4 regions of the Megasphaera sp. SC8-1 genome follow, and region 4 is predicted to be linked to each of the others. Evidence: riboswitches for the same ligand, from Rfam matches in the RefSeq annotation. Region 4 holds a riboswitch; each other region holds the start of a gene.
What was found. Region 4 has a riboswitch for S-adenosylmethionine ahead of metK (methionine adenosyltransferase). Riboswitches for the same ligand answer to the same signal wherever they lie in the genome.
Positions count from the first base shown of each region.

Region 1: another riboswitch for S-adenosylmethionine. It lies ahead of NOS26_RS08260 (branched-chain amino acid transport system II carrier protein); the one in region 4 lies ahead of metK (methionine adenosyltransferase).
Region 2: another riboswitch for S-adenosylmethionine. It lies ahead of NOS26_RS05050 (MetQ/NlpA family ABC transporter substrate-binding protein); the one in region 4 lies ahead of metK (methionine adenosyltransferase).
Region 3: another riboswitch for S-adenosylmethionine. It lies ahead of NOS26_RS09535 (methionine ABC transporter ATP-binding protein); the one in region 4 lies ahead of metK (methionine adenosyltransferase).

Region 1 is NZ_JANFQH010000027.1:1,105-5,556, forward strand. Features, by position in the region: gene NOS26_RS08240 (nicotinate phosphoribosyltransferase) at 1-491, shown strand, start outside; gene NOS26_RS08245 (ADP-ribosylglycohydrolase family protein) at 503-1,315, shown strand; gene larE (ATP-dependent sacrificial sulfur transferase LarE) at 1,312-2,145, shown strand; gene nth (endonuclease III) at 2,147-2,779, shown strand; SAM riboswitch class I at 2,846-2,944, shown strand; gene NOS26_RS08260 (branched-chain amino acid transport system II carrier protein) at 3,034-4,356, shown strand.
Region 2 is NZ_JANFQH010000013.1:43,028-47,479, forward strand. Features, by position in the region: gene NOS26_RS05040 (AEC family transporter) at 1-266, opposite strand, end outside; gene NOS26_RS05045 (3'-5' exonuclease) at 277-942, opposite strand; gene NOS26_RS05050 (MetQ/NlpA family ABC transporter substrate-binding protein) at 1,084-1,908, opposite strand; SAM riboswitch class I at 1,997-2,095, opposite strand; gene NOS26_RS05055 (MFS transporter) at 2,362-3,510, shown strand; gene NOS26_RS05060 (FAD-binding oxidoreductase) at 3,609-4,452, opposite strand, start outside.
Region 3 is NZ_JANFQH010000031.1:97,637-102,088, reverse strand. Features, by position in the region: gene NOS26_RS09545 (MATE family efflux transporter) at 1-54, shown strand, start outside; gene NOS26_RS09540 (aminopeptidase) at 59-1,291, shown strand; SAM riboswitch class I at 1,351-1,448, shown strand; gene NOS26_RS09535 (methionine ABC transporter ATP-binding protein) at 1,536-2,579, shown strand; gene NOS26_RS09530 (methionine ABC transporter permease) at 2,560-3,213, shown strand; gene NOS26_RS09525 (dihydroorotate dehydrogenase) at 3,387-4,310, opposite strand; gene NOS26_RS09520 (dihydroorotate dehydrogenase electron transfer subunit) at 4,307-4,452, opposite strand, start outside.
Region 4 is NZ_JANFQH010000032.1:61,815-66,266, reverse strand. Features, by position in the region: gene priA (primosomal protein N') at 1-1,287, opposite strand, end outside; gene metK (methionine adenosyltransferase) at 1,430-2,620, opposite strand; SAM riboswitch class I at 2,680-2,780, opposite strand; gene NOS26_RS10155 (hypothetical protein) at 2,910-4,181, shown strand; gene coaBC (bifunctional phosphopantothenoylcysteine decarboxylase/phosphopantothenate--cysteine ligase CoaBC) at 4,327-4,452, opposite strand, start outside.

The DNA.
Region 1 (4,452 bases), on a different contig from region 4:
AGGACAGCCCCTCCCTGGGCGGCGTCTTTAAACTCGTCGGCCAGTATGACGACGGGAAGTTCGTACCTAAAATCAAGATGAGCGATAATGTGGAAAAGATTTCCAATCCGGGCCTGAAGAACGTCCTGCGTATTTATGATAAAGAGACGGGCAAGATGAAGGCCGACATCATTATCCTCGAAGGCGAAAGCATCGACGAATCGAAGGACCTCCTTCTTCAGAGCGACAAAGCCCCGTGGCGTTCGCGGATCATTCCCGGCGGGACCTACCGCGTCCAGAAGATGCTCATCCCGATTTTCCAGAAAGGTGAACTGGTCTATCAGAAACCGGACCTCAAGGAAATCATGGCCTATGCCGACCAGCAGATCCAGACTTTATGGCCGGAATACCTGCGCCTGGTCAACCCGGAAGAAATGTGGGTCCAGCGCAGTACGAAGCTGTCGGCTTTGCGCGATAAAGTATTGAAAGAAGAATCAGCCCATTTCTTTTAGGAGATGATTGCATGAAAGGTGCCATCATTGGCGATATCGCCGGTTCTGTTTATGAATTTGATAAAACAGCAGATTCCTTAGATTTCCCTTTATTTACCAGGGCCAGCCGCTTTACCGACGATACGGTGACGACTGTAGCCGTAGCGGCGGCTTTGATGGAGGGGAAGGCTTCTCACTGTGGCTATGTCGGGCCGCTGCGGAGACAGCTCCGCTACTGGTGCCGGAAATATCCCAATGCCGGTTTCGGCGGCATGTTCCGCCGCTGGTTCCTGGCCGACGAAGCGCCGGCTTATGGCAGTTATGGCAATGGGGCAGCAATGCGCGTCAGCCCGGCCGGTTGGGTAGCCGCTTCCCTTGATGAAGCGCAGGAACTGGCTGAACTGACGGCCGTCGTCAGCCATGACCATCCGCAGGCCATTAAGGGGGCCGTCGCCGTCGCCTCGGCCATTTTCCTGGCCCGGCAGGGGAAGGGGAAAGCGGAGATTGCCGCGTATCTCCGAAAGTATTTCTATGATTTGTCCCAAACCCTGGCTCAGATCCGTCCGTCTTATGGCTTTACCTGTACGACGGACGACAGTGTGCCTGAAGCTATCGAATGTTTCCTGGAAGGGATGGATTATGAAGATACGATTCGCAAGGCCATCTGGCTCAACGGCGATACGGATACGCAGGCAGCCATTGCCGGCAGTATCGCCGAAGCCTATTATGGCGTGCCTCAGGCGTTATGGCAGCAGGCGCTGCCTTATGTCGATGACGAAGAAATGAAGAACGTCATCCGGCAATTCTATCAAGATTATATTGGTTCGAGGGGGAACTCTTTTTGATTTCAACAGAGACAGGCAAGAAATATGAAAAACTCCAGCAGATTTTAAAGGATATGGGCAGCGTCGTCATCGGTTTTTCCGGCGGCGTCGACAGCACGTTCCTGACCTATGCAGCGCACCAGGCCCTGGGATCCCGCGTCCTGGCCGTGACGGCTGTTTCGGCAACCCTGCCGGGCAGTGAAGCGGCTGACGCCAAAGCCATGGCTAAGGTCATCGGCGTCGAGCACCGTCTGGTCCATTCGACGGAATTCGAAGATACGGAATTCGTCAAGAATCCGCCAGAACGCTGCTATATCTGCAAAAAGATACGCTTTACCTCACTGGTGGAGCTGGCCAAGGCCGAAGGCTATCAGTGGGTTGTCGATGGGGGGAATGTCGACGACCTCGGCGATTATCGTCCCGGCATGAAGGCATTGCAAGAATTGTCTGACTTCGTCCGCAGCCCGATGATTGAAGCGGGTTTGGCTAAAGCCGATATCCGGGCCTTATCAAAGGAATTCGGCCTCCAGACCTGGAACAAACAGAGTGCGGCCTGCCTGGCCAGCCGTATTCCCTACGGTGTGGAACTGACGCCGCACCGCCTGGCTCAGATCGATGCAGCCGAAGCGGCGGTAGCTCCTTATATCCAGGGGTCTCTGCGCGTCCGGTATCACGGGGATGTAGCCCGCATCGAAGTGGCTGTCGATGAAATCCCGTCGATTCTGGCTCATCGCCAGGAAATCGTCCGGGCCATCAAAGATACGGGCTTTACCTACGTCACCCTCGATTTGGGCGGCTATGAAATGGGGAGCTTGAACGACGTGATCAATACGGATGAGGAAGTAAAATAATATGGCTATTTCTAAGAAAGTAAAAGATGAAATGTTACAGCGTTTTCAGGACCAGTACGGTATCATGAAGCCGGCCCTGCATTATAACTCGCCCTTTGAACTGATGATTGCCGTCATCTTGTCGGCCCAGTGTACGGATGAGCGGGTCAATATCGTGACGGCTGGCATGTTCCCGGAATATAATACGCCGGAAAAGATGCTGACTTTAGGGTTGGAAGGCCTGGAAGAAAAGATACGGACTTGCGGCCTCTATCACAGCAAGGCCAAGAATATCCTGGCTAATTGTGCCATCCTCTGTGAGAAATACCACGGCGAAGTGCCCCAGACCTTCGATGAACTGGTGAAGCTGCCTGGCGTCGGCCGCAAGACGGCCAATGTCCTGGTCAGTATCTTGTTCGATACGCCGGCCATTGCCGTCGATACCCACGTGTTCCGCGTATCCAACCGCCTGCAGCTGGCGGAAGGCAAAACGCCGCTGGAAGTCGAAAAGGGACTGCAGAAGGCTATTCCCAAGGAATGGTGGAGCCGGGCCCATCATTGGCTCATTTGGCATGGCCGCCGGGTCTGCAAAGCCCGTAAGCCCTTGTGTGACAACTGCTTTTTAGCCGATCTTTGTCCGAGTTGTCAGAAATAAAATAAAATCATTGACAAGTAATTAAAAATTTAATAAAATATTACCAATACAGACAAAATTTCATAAGTAATATCAAGAGCAGCTGAGGGACGGGCCCGATGACGCTGCGGCAACCTGCCAGCGGTAAGGTGCCAATTCCTACAGGCTATTCCTGAAAGATATCGTTATGACTGAGGCGCAGCTTGGAGGCAGCGCCTCTTTTCTTTTGGCGTATTACGTACTTATTTTCACATTTATTCTTAGGGGGTATCTTCATGAACAACAATTCTTCTGGCGGCAAGGCCATCCGGGGACTGGATGTGCTCATCCTGGGGTTTGCCTTCTTCGCTACCTATTTCGGTGCAGGCAACTTGATTTTCCCGCCTCAGCTCGGCTTGAACAGCGGCAGTGATTTCCTGTCCGGCTTGGCTGGTTTGACGCTGTCCGGTATTTTCCTGCCGATTTTTACACTCATCATCATCGGCCTCAACGGCGACGTCCATGCCATTACCGGACGGGTAGGGAAGAATACGTATAATATCCTTTTGGCAGCACTCATGCTGGTCTGTACCTTCGTATCCATTCCCCGTACCTGCGCGACGGCCATCCAGCTCGGTATTCAGGGCAACCTGCCGTCGGCACCGTTCGTCCCGCTGGTCATCGTTTATTTCGTCATCAGCTTCTTCTTCGTCTCTGACCAGAATAACGTCATGGACCGCATGGGCAAATACCTGACGCCCCTCCTGGCCCTGATCCTGGTCATCGTCGCCTTTGCCGGTATCTTCAATCCCCTGGGGACGCCCGTCGATCCGGCTGTGGATTATCCCTTCGTCAACGCCTTCCTCGGCGGCTATAACACGGGCGACGTCCTGGTCAGCTTTATCATGGCTGCTGTCTTCATCAGTTCCATTTACGGCAAAGGCTATACGACTGTCGGCCAGCGCAATAAAGTCCTCATCTACTGCGGCATCGTTTCCTTCATCCTGCTGCTCATCATTTACGGCAGCCTGCTCTACATGGGTGCCTGCGTCAGCGGCGATTATGCCCAGACCATCGGCCGTGCGGAACTCCTGGTCGCCATTATCCAGCGCGTCGGCACGTGGGTCATGGTTCCCATGGGCATAGCCGTCGTCCTGGCCTGCCTGACGACGGCTATCGGTCAGGTTGCAGCCGTAGCTGAGTTCACCAGCACGGCTACGGGCAAACGCGTCAGCTACAAACAAGTGGCTGTCGTCTGCTGCATCTTGTCGGCCCTGACGGCCCTCCTCGGCGTCGACGGTATCGTCACCTACATCGGCTGGATCTTCGGTGTCTGCTACCCGCCGTGCCTGGCCCTCCTGGTCCTGGGCATCATCGGCCGCTTCATGCCCAATAACGGCGCCTACAAGGGCTCGGTATACCTGGTCACGCTTTTTGCTCTCCTGGAATCCCTGCCGGGCCTGAGCAGCCTGGGCTTTGCTAAGGACATCGTTACGGCTACGCCCCTGTCGACCTACGGTTTCGGCTGGATCGTGCCCTTCATCATCGGACTCATCGGCGGTTCCCTCATCGGCCACTTCGTCTCCAGCAAAGAACCGGTAGAAGCCGAAGCGAAATAACACTAACCACTAACCACTAACCACTAGCCACTAAAAATAGACTGCCTTTTGGGCAGTCTATTTTTCTGACTTGCATAATCGAGGACTTCTCTCTAT
Region 2 (4,452 bases), on a different contig from region 4:
TGCCGCCCCAGTAAGAGGACGACCGCCAAGGGCAGGAGGCCGTTGAAAAAGGCAAAGAACGGCAGACTCAGTAAATCGGTCCGCATGGGCAGGACCCAGAAGCTGAGCAGGGTCAGGGCGGTCATGATGACGATGATGTTGAAGCGGATGAGCCAGTTCGACTGTTCCGGCGTCAGCCAGCGCCGCTGTTTGGCGGCATAGCCGGCTAGCATGGGCAGGATGATGTCTGTAAAAATATAAATCATCCGGAGTGTCGTATCTTCCATGGTGTCCTCGTTACTTGCGGGCAGCGCGGAAGGCGTCGGCCAGGGAGAACGTCAGCGGTTCTGCCGGCTTGGTGGCGTCGATGATAGGCTGCATGATGTCGCGAAACTCTTCTTTCTTCTTCGATAAGACATAGAGCTTGGATGTGTTGCGGGCGTCCCAGAGGGCGTCGTGCATCTGGCCGTCGAAGGTTTCGCCCAGGGTACTGACAGCCTTGTCCAGGGAAATGACTTTGTCCAGGCCCAGGAGATTGCAGTAAATCTGCTGGAAATTCTGCCAGTGGTCGAGCATCCAGCGGACGCGGTCGTCGTGTTCGTCGATTTCCTTGAGGCGGAGTTCGCAGTCCAGCTGGCGCCAGTCGTTTTCGCTCCAGGCGAACATTTCGTAGGCATTGGGGCAGCCTTCGTTGCACCAGGTCAGGAAATGGTCGAAGGCCTGGCGGAAATGGGGCTTCCCGGCCAGCATTTCCATGGTGATGCCTGTCAGTTCCTGACAGGTCTGGTTCATGGCTGTCGTATATTCGGGCAGCACATATTCTTTATACGACGAGATTTCCTTCCCGTCTTCGTCTATCTTGACAGCACCGATTTCGATGATTTCACCCTTGCAGATGCGGCGCGCTTCCTTCTGGTCCCGGCCGATAGGGTTCATCTCGAAATCGACAAATACGGCTTTCATAATAAAAAAGTGTCTCCTTTCTGAATCTGATGGACAATCTTTATTATACCATAAGTAAAGGGCTTGTCGCACGTGCGACAAGCCCTTTTGAGATGAATCAGGCGGGCCGCCCTTTGGGCGGCCCCTACAAGTCATGAGCCATTAAAATGCCGGCAGGATAGTTCCCTGGAAATGTTCTTCGATGAATTTCTTGATCGGTTCCGACTGGTAGATTTCTAAGACTTTCTTGTATGTTTCGTTGTTTTCGTCGCCCTGACGGACTGCCATGACGTTGGCATACGGCGAATCCTTCGATTCGACGAGGATCGAATCCTTCTGCGGATTCAAGCCAGCCGGGATGGCGTAGTTGGTGTTGACGCAAGCCAGGTCCGTGTCGTCGAGGGAACGGGGAATCTGAGCGGCATCGAGTTCGACGAACTGGAGGTTCTTTGGATTTTCTGTGATATCCGTAACCGAAGCGTCGACGGAGTTGCCGTTCTTCAACTTGATCAGGCCGGCCTGCTGGATCAGGAGCAGGGCGCGGGCCCCGTTGGTCGGGTCGTTCGGGATGGTGACTTTGGCACCGTCGGCGACATCTTTGATGTCTTTATATTTGTGCGAGTAAACAGCCATGGGCAGGATGATGGTCTTGCCGATAGACGTGATCTTCAGGCCTTGTTTCTTGACGACGTTGTCCATGTACGGCTGGTGCTGCATGGAGTTCATGTCCAGGTCGCCTTCGGCCAGGGCCTTGTTCGGTTGGACATAGTCGTTAAATTCGACGACTTTGATGGTGATACCCTGTTTAGCTGCTTCTTTTGCGACTTCTTCCATGACTTCAGCGTGGGGACCGGCAGTGACGCCCATCTTGATTTCTTTTTTATCACCGGAAGCACCGGAATTGGAAGACGAACCGCAGCCGGCGGCAAAGAGGCACGTCGTCGTGATGAGGACGGCGGCGAAGAGTTTTTTTACTGTTGCATTCATGTAATCATTTCCTTTCTGGATGACGAATATAAGGGTTTGCCGGTCAAAAAGAAAAGCCGTCATACAGATGACGGCTCAATTTGCGATTCGTTCATCTGCCGGTATATACCGCTGGACTTGGCACCTATCCCGATAGGGGGTTGCCGCAGCGTCATCGGGCCATTCCCTCGACTGCTCTTGATGAAAGACAATGTTTTGTTGTTGGTGTACATGTTATCATCTGGCGGGGAATCTGTCAAGAAATTTTTGACAATCCTGCGCTTCTTGAGAAAAATTTCTTTTTATGTTATAATAAGAAAACTCATCGGAGGCTTATACTCGTATGGTATAGAACCGGATAAGATGTCACTTCAGCCCTGTAGCGGAGGAAGGGCGTGTACGTAAACACGTTCTTCGATAAAGGTGCAGGCCTGGGTGGTTTCTTATCCGGCTTTTTTTTGTGAGGTGATAGAAATGCTGAATAAACGAGATATCCTTTGGCAGATTTACAGTGCCAAAGCTTTTTATTTCCTTGGCGGCTTCGGCTTTACGTCATGGGCGTCGCTTATTCCTTTCTTAAAACGGAAACTGCAGATTCCCGACGACCATCTGGGCTTCCTTTTGCTGGCCGTCGGCTTGGGAGCCCTGATCATGATGATGCTGGCCGGCTCTATTGCCGGGCGTTTAGGCTGCCGCCGCTCTTTGACTGCTGCCGGCCTGGCCATTGCCGTCGTCTTGAACGTTCTCTGCTATGTGCCGGCTTACACTGCGGCGCTGCTGGTGGCAGTTCTCCTCGGTTCCTCCCTGGGGCTGCTCGATGTCGTCGTCAACATCAACGGCATCTTCATTGAACGGAAAGTCCGCAAGCGCCTCATGTCGGGAATGCAGGCCATGTGGTCTTTGGGGAACTTTGCTGGCGCTGCCTTTTTCGCCCTGATGCTGCAATTTCGGTTGCCCTGGCAAGGCGTTGCCCTGGCCGGTGCCGTCCTGATTGCCGCCTGTGTCTTCTTCTTTTCGCCCCATCTTCACAGTGAGCGGAATGAAAGCCGTGGCGGCAGCCATTTCGTGCGGCCCAAAGGAACGATTGTCTTCATTGGGCTGATTTGTACGATATCTTTCCTCGTCGAAGGCTCTATCAACGATTGGAGTGGCGTCTTCATGACGACGGAAAAGGGCATCGACATTTCCCAATCCGGCCTGGGGCTGACCCTGTTCACAGCTTCGGCCTTCCTGTCCCGCCTGACTGGTGATTCCCTGACCATGCATATCGGGCCGCGGCGTCTCCTGGCTTTTTCCCTGCCCATCGCCTTTGTCGGCTTTTTGGGAATCCTGCTCATCGGCGGCGGCCCGTTACTGTTCGCGTCATACGTCCTCATCGGTATCGGCTGCGCCAATACGGTCCCCGTTTTTTACTCCCTCTTGGGGACGCAAAAAGAAATGCCCATCGCCGATGCCGTCGCCGCAGTCAGTACCATCGGCTACGTCGGCATCCTCCTGGCACCGGCCGTACTGGGCTTCATCGGCCGTGTCTTCAGCCTGACCATTTCCTTTACCCTGGTCACAGTCCTCTTAATCATCATGACCGTCATGGCCATGCGGCTGTTGGGGAAGTTTGAGGTTTGATGTTTGAAGTTTGATGTAAGTAGGGATAAATTTGAAACCATCACGTCAAACATCAAACGTCAAACTAAAAAAGCCTGCCGCAGGGGCAGGCTTTTTTCTTACGCATCAATCACTTTCCCCGGATTGAGGATGTCTTTCGGGTCCATGGCCCGCTTGATGGTTTTCATGATTTTCAGTTCGCCTTTTGGTGTGAACTGTTCCATGTATTTTAATTTCTTGGCTCCGATGCCGTGTTCGCCGGCCAGGCGGCCGCCGACGCTGTAGGCATAGGCGTAGACTTGCTGATGAAATTCTTCGACGTTCTTTTCCCATTCTTCGTCGCTCATGTCCATCTTACAGAGGACGATGTGCAGGTTGCCGTCGCCGATGTGGGCATTGATCTTGACTTCAAAGGGATAGTCCTTGCCGATATCCATGATTTTTTCGATGGTCCCGGCAATTTTATGGACCGGCACGACGACGTCGTCTGTGAGGAAGACCTTGCTTTGCAGTTCAACCGAGGTCTGGCAGTTGCGGCGCATGTTCCAGACGCGGTCATCCGCTTCCAGGACTTCGGCGGCGCCTGATTCTTCACAGATCGTGCAGACGGCGTCCATCTTGGTGTCCAGTTCATCTTCGTGGAAGGTTTCGACGGTGATGATGACGTAGATACCGTCGTCGTAGTGGGGCATATCCTTGTAATGGCAGTAGTCTGCACAGCCGCGGACGTAGGAATTGTCCATGTATTCGACGCTGGTCGGATCGATGCCGGCTTTCATCAATTTCGGTACCATGTGCAAAGCCTGGCGCGGATCTGTATAGATGGCCAGGACGTCGAAGCGGTACGGCGGCAGGGGAATCAGTTTGACTGTGACTTTGGTGATGATGCCCAACGTCCCTTCACTGCCGATGATGAGCTGTTCCAGGTCGTAGCCGGTCGAGCATTTCTTGAGGATACGGCCA
Region 3 (4,452 bases), on a different contig from region 4:
TGGAAACATACGGCCTGGAAAGTTCCCATCTCATACCCATCTACTAAGGAGTGATTTTATGCCAACTACTCAGCAATTAACGGCTTATGCCCGCGTCCTCTTACAGAAGGGCCTGAACCTGCAGCAAGGCCAGACCCTGGTCATCAACGCCCCTGTCGAATCGCACGACTTCGTCGCCCTCTTGACAAAAGAGGCCTATACGGCCGGCGCCGCCCAGGTCGTCTGCAACTGGCGATCTGACGCCATGGCCCGCCTGCGCTACGAACACGAAGACCAGCAGTACTTCGAGTCCCTGCCGGACTGGCGCCGCGATTTCAGTCTCTATTATTACCATAAGAAAGCGGCCTTCCTCAGCCTCATCTCGGCCAACCCGTATCTCATGGACGGCATCGACACTAAGAAGATCTTCGCCCAGCAGAAGGCCCAGAACGAAGCCCTCAAGGAATACATCGACGGCATGATGGCTTCGAAGACGACGTGGCTCGTCGCCGCTGTCCCCAGTGCCATCTGGGCCAAGCTCCTCTATCCGGACCTCGACGCCGACGCCGCTTATGAAGCCTTGTGGAAGCAAATCCTCCAGTCATCCCGCGCCGACGGTGCCGATGCCCTGGCCGACTGGGACGCCCATCTGGCAGAGCTGAAGAAGCGCCGGACCTGGATGACGGATCAGCACTTCACCAGCCTCCATTATACCAACAGCCTGGGGACGGACCTGACCCTCGGCCTGCCGGACGGCCATATCTGGCAGGGCGGCATGGAAGAGACGGCAGACCACCTGCTGTTCAACGCCAACATCCCGACGGAAGAAATCTATTCCGCGCCTAAGGCCGACGCCGTCAACGGCACGGTCTACAGCACCAAGCCCCTGGTCTATAACGGCAACCTCATCGACAAGTTCCACCTGACCTTCAAAGACGGCAAAGTCGTCGCCGCAGCCGCCGAAACGGGTGAAGACGTCCTGAAGAAGCTCATCGCCATCGACGAAGGCGCCTGCCGCCTCGGCGAAGTGGCCCTCATCCCCTACCATTCCCCCATTTCCCTGTCGGGCATCCTCTTCTATGAAACGCTCTTCGACGAAAACGCCTCGTGCCACCTGGCCCTGGGCGCATCGTATCCGACCTGCCTGGCTGGCGGCGCCGATATGGACAAAGACGCCATCGCCGCAGCCGGTCTCAACGATTCCATGATCCACGTCGATTTCATGGTCGGTTCGCCGGACCTGACCATTACCGGGACCAAGGCAGACGGCACGACGGTGCCGGTCTTTACCCATGGCGACTGGGCACAATAACGATTTTCCATTGACAAGCCCGGCCATCCGTGCTATTATAAGACGCAACAACCATATACCCTTCATCCAGAGCAGCTGAGGGACTGGCCCGATGACGCTGCGGCAACCCCCTATCGGGAAGGTGCCAATTCCAACGGAACATTCCGACAGATGAAATGAAACCGTATATACGGCCGTCATCTGTATGACGGCCTTTTTTGTTGTTGTTTTTCCCTAGTTACGCCTATTTTAAGGAGTTGATATTGTGATTACACTGAAAAATATTACCAAGACCTACGGCGGCTCGGCTCAGGTCCAGGCCCTGAAAGGCATCAACCTGACCATCGAAGACGGCGAAATCTTCGGTATCATCGGCAAGAGCGGCGCCGGCAAATCGACGCTGGTACGCTGCATCAATATGTTAGAGAAGCCGACGAGCGGCCAGGTCATCATCGACGACAAGGACCTGACCAAGATGAGTGAATCCCAGTTGCGGGCAGAACGCAAGAACATCGGCATGATTTTCCAGCATTTCAATCTGTTATCATCCCGTACGGTTGCCGAAAACATTGCCTTCCCGCTGGAACTGATTGGGGCCTCGAAAGACGTCATCGAAAAGAAAGTCGCATCTCTTCTGGACCTGGTCGGCCTCAGCGACCGGGCCGGCAATTACCCGTCCCAGCTCTCGGGCGGCCAGAAACAGCGTGTCGGCATTGCCCGCGCCCTGGCCAGCGACCCGAAAATCCTGCTCTGCGACGAAGCGACGTCCGCCCTGGACCCGCAGACGACGAAATCCATCCTGGAACTGCTCCAGGACATCAACAAGCGCCTGGGCATCACCATCGTCGTCATCACCCATGAAATGGCCGTCGTCAAGGAAATCTGCCATCGCGTCGCCGTCATCGAAAGCGGCGTCATCAAGGAAATGGGCCGCGTCGTCGACATCTTCACCAATCCTCAGTCCCAGACGATGAAAGACTTCGTCACGTCCATCATCAACATGGAACTGCCGGCAGGCATCAAGAACCTGGGCGTCACCAATCAGCCTGCACCGGACCGCAACATGCTCGTCCGCCTGCGCTTCAAAGGTGCTGCCACCAACGATCCCGTCGTCGCCGACGTCGTCCGCAAGTTCAACGTCGAAGTCAGCGTCCTCTATGGCAACATCGACTATATCCAGGATGAACCCTTCGGCTACCTCATCGTCGTCATCATGGGCGATATGGAAACACAGGCCAAGGCATTCTCGTATATCAAAACATTACCGATTGGAAGTGAGGTTTTAGGTTATGTCCCAAGAAATAATTAAGTTAATGCTCCAAGGCATTCAAGAAACATTCTATATGGTCGCTGTCGCCACGATCATCGGCGGCATCATCGGTATTCCCCTGGGTATCACCCTGGTCACGACCAGCAAAGGCCATATTCTGGAAAACCGCTTCATCAATCAGATTCTTGGAACCATCGTCAACATCATCCGTTCCATTCCGTTCATCATCCTCATGGTCGCCATCATCCCGCTGACGCGCCTCATTGCCGGCACGTCCATCGGTACGACGGCAGCCTGCGTCCCCTTGACCATCGTCGCCATCCCCTTCCTGAGCCGTCTCGTCGAAACGTCCATCCGCGACGTCGATTTCGGCCTCGTCGAAGCGGCCGAATCCATGGGGGCTACGCCCTTCCAGATCATCCGCAAGGTCCTTATCCCGGAAGCCCTGCCGACGATCATCAATAACATCACCGTCCTCATCGTCAACCTCATCGGGGCATCGGCCATGGCCGGCGCCATCGGCGGTGGCGGCCTCGGGGATATCGCCATCCGCTACGGTTACCAGCGATTCCGTCCCGACGTCATGCTGGCGACGATCATCATCCTCATCGTCGTCGTCAACGTCATCCAGGCCGGCGGCGACTTCGCATCGAGAAAAAAGAATAAGAAATGATAGAAAAAGGGCTTGTCGCGTATGCGACAAGCCCTTTTTCTGTAGGGGCCGTCCCGGAGGGCGGCCCGCTCATGCCAATGGGTCACGGGAGTCTTACATATACCCGACGGGTTCGTGAATGGGATTCCCACAACGGGCCGCCCTTTGGGACGGCCCCTACGAACCACGAACCACTAACTACGAATCTCCAATGCCCCTACAATATCCTGGATGTGTTCGATGCCTTCGTCCTTACAATACTGGTCCAGGCCTTCGGCGATGGTTTCTACGGCTCTGGGGTCCACGAAGTTATGGGCCCCGACGGCGACGGCGCTGGCACCGGCCAGCATAAATTCGACGGCGTCCTGCCAGGTCGTGATGCCGCCCAGGCCGAGGATGGGGATGGATACGGCCTGAGCCGTCTGCCATACCATGCGCAGGGCAATGGGTTTCACAGCCGGGCCGGACAGGCCGCCTGTGATGTTGCCCAACAGGGGGCGGCGGCTCTTGATGTCGATGGCCATGCCCGTCAGGGTATTGATGAGCGATACGGCGTCGGCACCAGCCGCTTCGACGGCTTTAGCCATGACCGTAATATCCGTGACGTTCGGCGACAACTTGACGATGACCGGTTTCTTCGTATGGTCCTTGACGCTGCGCGTGACTGCAGCGGCCGCTTCCGGCTGGGTCCCGAAGACGATGCCCCCTTCTTTGACATTGGGGCAGGAAATATTGACTTCCAGGGCGGCCACACCATCGACGTCGAGCTGGGCTGCCAATTCGCCGTACTCTTCGGCAGTACCGGCCGAAATATTGACGATGAGCGGTGTCTGGCAGGCTTCATGGACCTTGGGCAGGATATCCCGCTTGAAAACTTCGACGCCCGGGTTTTCCAGGCCGATGCAGTTGAGCATCCCTGCCGGTGTTTCGGCTACGCGGACGCCAGGATTGCCCGGCCGCGGCAGCGGCGTGATGCCTTTGGAAATGATGGCCCCGACGTGGTCGAGGTCGAGAAAATCACTGTATTCTACGCCGAACCCAAAGGTTCCCGAGGCTCCCATGACCGGTGTCTTCATGGAAATCCCGGCGAATTGGACGGCAATCCGTTCGCTGATCATGCAAAGACCTCCTTCGCGTCAAAAACAGGACCGTCGGCACAGACTTTATAGCGCTTGCCGTCGAGCTGGCTTTCAAAGGTGCAGCCCAGGCAGACGCCGATGCCGCAGGCCATCCGTTTTTCCATAGATACTTCACAGGCGA
Region 4 (4,452 bases):
TTCTCCCTGCAAGGCTCGATAATAGTCAGCCAGCGCCGGCGTCGCGCTGCCCAGGACGACGGGGCAGCCGTAATACGCGGCCCGCTGGCGGGCGACGGCGACGGCATGATAGCGCGGCGCCTCGTCCTGCTTGTACGAGCTGTCGTGGGCTTCGTCGACGATGAACAAACCGATGGACTGAGCCGCCGCGAAGACCGCCGACCGGGCACCGATGCAGATATGACTCGTCCCGTTCTGCATGCGCAGCCAGTTGTTGCGCTTCTCCCCCTGGGACAGCTGGCTGTGCATGACGACGACATCGTCGCCGAAACGGCGCAGGAAGCGGCGGACAATCTGGCCGGTCAAGGCGATCTCCGGCACTAAGACGACGACCTGTTTCCCTTTTTTCAGGGCCTGGCTGGCTAACTGCATGTAGATTTCTGTCTTGCCGCTGCCGGTGATACCGTGGAGGACGTAGGTTTTACCATGCTCATCGCTTCCGATAACCTGTAATGCCTGTTGCTGTTCCGCTGTCAAGGAAAAAGCTTCGTCCCGGGCAAGGCTCGGCAAGATATTCGTCGTCCTGGCCGGCCGCTGGCTCCAGCGGGCCAATCCCGTCGCACAGAGGCGGCGCATGAGATCGCGGCTGTAGCCTTGTCCCTGCCAATAAGAGACAGGGCCTTCGCCCTTGGCTTTCAAGGCCTGGAGCAGTTCCTGCTGGCGGCGACGGCCATGAAGAATAGCTTCCGTATCGTCGGCAGCAAAAGAAAGCCAGTCTTCCATCTTGTCGGCAATCTGGTTCTTATAACAAATCCGGCTGGTCAGGACCTGGCTGGCCAAAGCCTTCTCGACGAGGTCTTGGCCGAACCGGCGGCTCAGTGCGCCTTTTTCACAGCGCCCTTTTCCGGCCACATAGGTTTGTAGCCGCGCTTCGTCCGCTGTCTGCGGCTGGGCCGGTCCGGCCGATACGACATCGCGGCGGACCAGTCCTTTCTTATCGATCATGAACAGGCGCAGGGCATCGGACAAGTTGCAGACGTAGTAATCGCGGATCCAAAGGGCCGTGCGGATCATCTCTTCCTGGAAGCCGTTCTGCGTCGAGAGCAGGCCTTCAATGGGCTTCAGCGTGAAATCAGCCGGCTCCGCCAGGTGTTCCTGCAGGGCGACGACGATGCCTTCTTCCCGGCGATGACCGAAAGGCACGAGGACGCGGCTGCCGACGCGGACAGCCATCCCCTCGGGGACGATATAGGAAAAGGTCTGCTGCAGCCGCTTCGCCGTCGTATTGATGATGATTTCAGCAAACAAAGAAACACCTCCGTAGTTCGTGGTTTGTGGTTCGTAGGGGCCGTCCTGTCAAGGCGGCCCGCAAACAATGACACTTAAAAAGGGACCGCGCAGTGATGCGACAGTCCCCTTTTTTTGGATGTTCAGTTTATCGAACCGCCTCTTATAAGCCGGCTTCTTTGCGGAGCGTATCGGCTTTGTCTGTCTTTTCCCAAGGCAGGTCGAGGTCGTTGCGGCCGAAGTGGCCATAGGCAGCGGTCTGTTTGTAAATCGGGCGCTGCAAGTCGAGCATGGCGATGATGCCAGCCGGACGAAGGTCGAAGTTCTTTTCAATGAGTTCGACGATCTTTTCGTTCGGGACTTTGCCCGTGCCGAAGGTTTCGACGTGGATGGAAACCGGGCGGGCTACGCCGATGGCATAAGCCAGCTGGATTTCGCATTTGTCAGCCAAGCCGGCAGCGACGACGTTCTTGGCGACGTAACGAGCTGCATAGGCAGCCGAACGGTCGACTTTTGTGGGGTCCTTGCCGGAGAAAGCACCGCCGCCATGACGAGCCATGCCGCCATAGGTATCGACGATGATCTTGCGGCCCGTGAGGCCCGAGTCGCCCTGGGGACCGCCGATGACGAAGCGGCCTGTCGGGTTGATGAAGAGTTTCGTCTTGTCGTCGAACAAGCCTTCCGGAAGTTCCGGTTTGATGACGAATTCGAGGAGATCGCTTTCAATCTGTTCGCGGCTGACTTCCGGGCTGTGCTGTGCCGAAATGACGATGGTGTCGATGCGGACGGGTTTGCCGTCTTCATATTCGACAGTGACCTGAGTCTTGCCATCGGGACGGAGATACGGCAGGGTACCGTCTTTGCGGACCTTTGCCAGGCGGCGGGCCAAACGGTGTGCCAAAGAAATGGGCAGCGGCATGTAGTCGTCCGTTTCGTTGGAAGCATAGCCGAACATCATGCCCTGGTCGCCAGCGCCGATGGTATCGAACTTATCTGTATTGCCTTCCTTCTTTTCCAAGGCGTCATCGACGCCCATGGCGATATCCGGAGACTGTTCGTCCAAGGAGACGAGGACGCCGCAGGTATCGCAGTCAAAGCCGTATTTAGCGCGGGTATAACCGATATCGCGGATCGTTTCGCGGACGATGTGCGGAATATCGACGTAGCACGTCGTAGAGATTTCGCCGACGACGTGTACCATGCCGGTCGTTACCAAGGTTTCGCAGGCAACGCGGGCGTTTTTATCTTTTGCAAGAATGGCATCCAAAATGCTGTCCGAAATCTGGTCGGCCATTTTATCGGGATGGCCTTCGGTGACGGATTCGGATGTAAAGAATTCACGATTTTTAGCCATGAGTGATCCTCCTTAAAAAAAATTCCCCTCATCCATGACTTCATGAGAGGGGCTTCTAATCCCCATCTGCCAGTATATCACTGCTGGAATTAGCACCTTTCATAGCTGAAGGTTGCTGCGACATCACAGGGCCAGTCCCTCCGTCGTCTCTTGATGGTTCTTTATTTGGTTTGCTTATCCATTATAATTCAAGTCTGCCCTTTTTGCAAGCATTTTTTGTTGCAAAAAGCATTGTCTACTAGACGCTTCCCTACAGGCAGGGGTATAATGTCTACAGAAGATAGAAAGGATGATAGATATGACCAAATTGCGGCCTAGAGATATATTCTTCAACGACCCTTATTTTGATTATGCCACCTGCAGCAAACCCGGCGACCTGCGGCTGGCTAAGCGAGTCGAAATATTCGGCAAGTGGTATAAGACCCCAAACCTGGTGACGACCCTCCTGTCCCAGGAACGGCTGACCTTCAGCCGCTACACCGGCACGGACAAGGAAGACGCCCTGGTCCTGCGGATCTACGAACGGACGGCAGACCGGCTGCTCATTAATACGTATTATACGTCCCAACAAAACCCGGAAGAAATCTACGCCGGCACGATTCACCTCGAACGCTACGACATGGCGCAGACCATGGAGTCCTTTTCCTATATGGGCATCATCGACCTGCTCATGCTCCAGACGGACAGCCAGATTCTTGAGCTGACCAACGTCTTTGAAGATGTACAGATGGCCAAGCACGCTGTGGCCCACGCCCTGGGCATTTATCTCATGGCCATCTGCGACCAGCCCTGGTCTGACGAAGCCGTCACAGGCGGCCAGGAAACGCCGGCCATGATGATGGGCAAGGAAAAAGAAGAACTTCAGCAGCTGCGGGAGGAAAAGGCCCAGATGGACGCCGATAAGGAAGAGCTCCTGCGCCTGCGCCTGGAAGCCAAAAACCGTACGACGGTCCTGGCCGAACTGGAACGGCTGCGCCAGGAATTAGAAAGCGAACGGGCCGGCCGCGAACAGGAGCGCAAGCAATATGAAGACCGCATCCGCAAACAGGAACAGTATATCGAAAAGATCAAGGAAACGGCATCCGGCCAAATCGCCGAACTCCTGGCCCTGCGCAAGGAACTCAACAAGCGTCAGGTACGGCCGGACCTTTCCAGCGGACAGGCGCACCGGAAAGTGACGCCTCAGGAAGCGTCTCGGTCGGCCCGGGACCCGGAAGACCGCGGCCTGGACCTGCCTTCCTTCATGACCCAGCGCGACTATACGCGTCAGCTCGACCGCTTCCTCACGGGGCGTCAGCTTGCCCTGGCCGGCGGCGACCCAGACTGGCAGCGCCGCATTCAGCGCCGTTTCGGGGCCGTCGTCATCATCAGCGGCCAGCCGGGAGATGATCGGATGCTCAAAGAATCGGCTCTCTTAGTCATCAACATGGAAGACGGCAAGACGCCGCTCATCCGCTGGGCCATTACGGAAGCCAAAGAAAAAGGCTGTCCCATCCTCCCCATCGGCCCGACCAACCTCAACGGCTTCGCCAAAGCCATCGTAGGGCGGGTTAGTGGTTAGTGGTTCGTGGCTCGTGGCGGGCCGCCCTTTTGGACGGCCCCTACAACATTAAAACCATCTGCTAACCCCTAACTACTAGCCACTAGCCACTAAAAAGGACTGTCGCATGTGCAACAGTCCTTTTTCTGCAACCTATAAACTCTCATCAACCCTGTTTTTTCGCCATGATAGCCGCAGCGCGGGCTACGATGATGGCAGCGAGTTCGTCTTTATCCATTTTATCTAATTTTTCCATAGAGCCGTCCGGGAAAAGCAAGGTGGCGATGTTCGT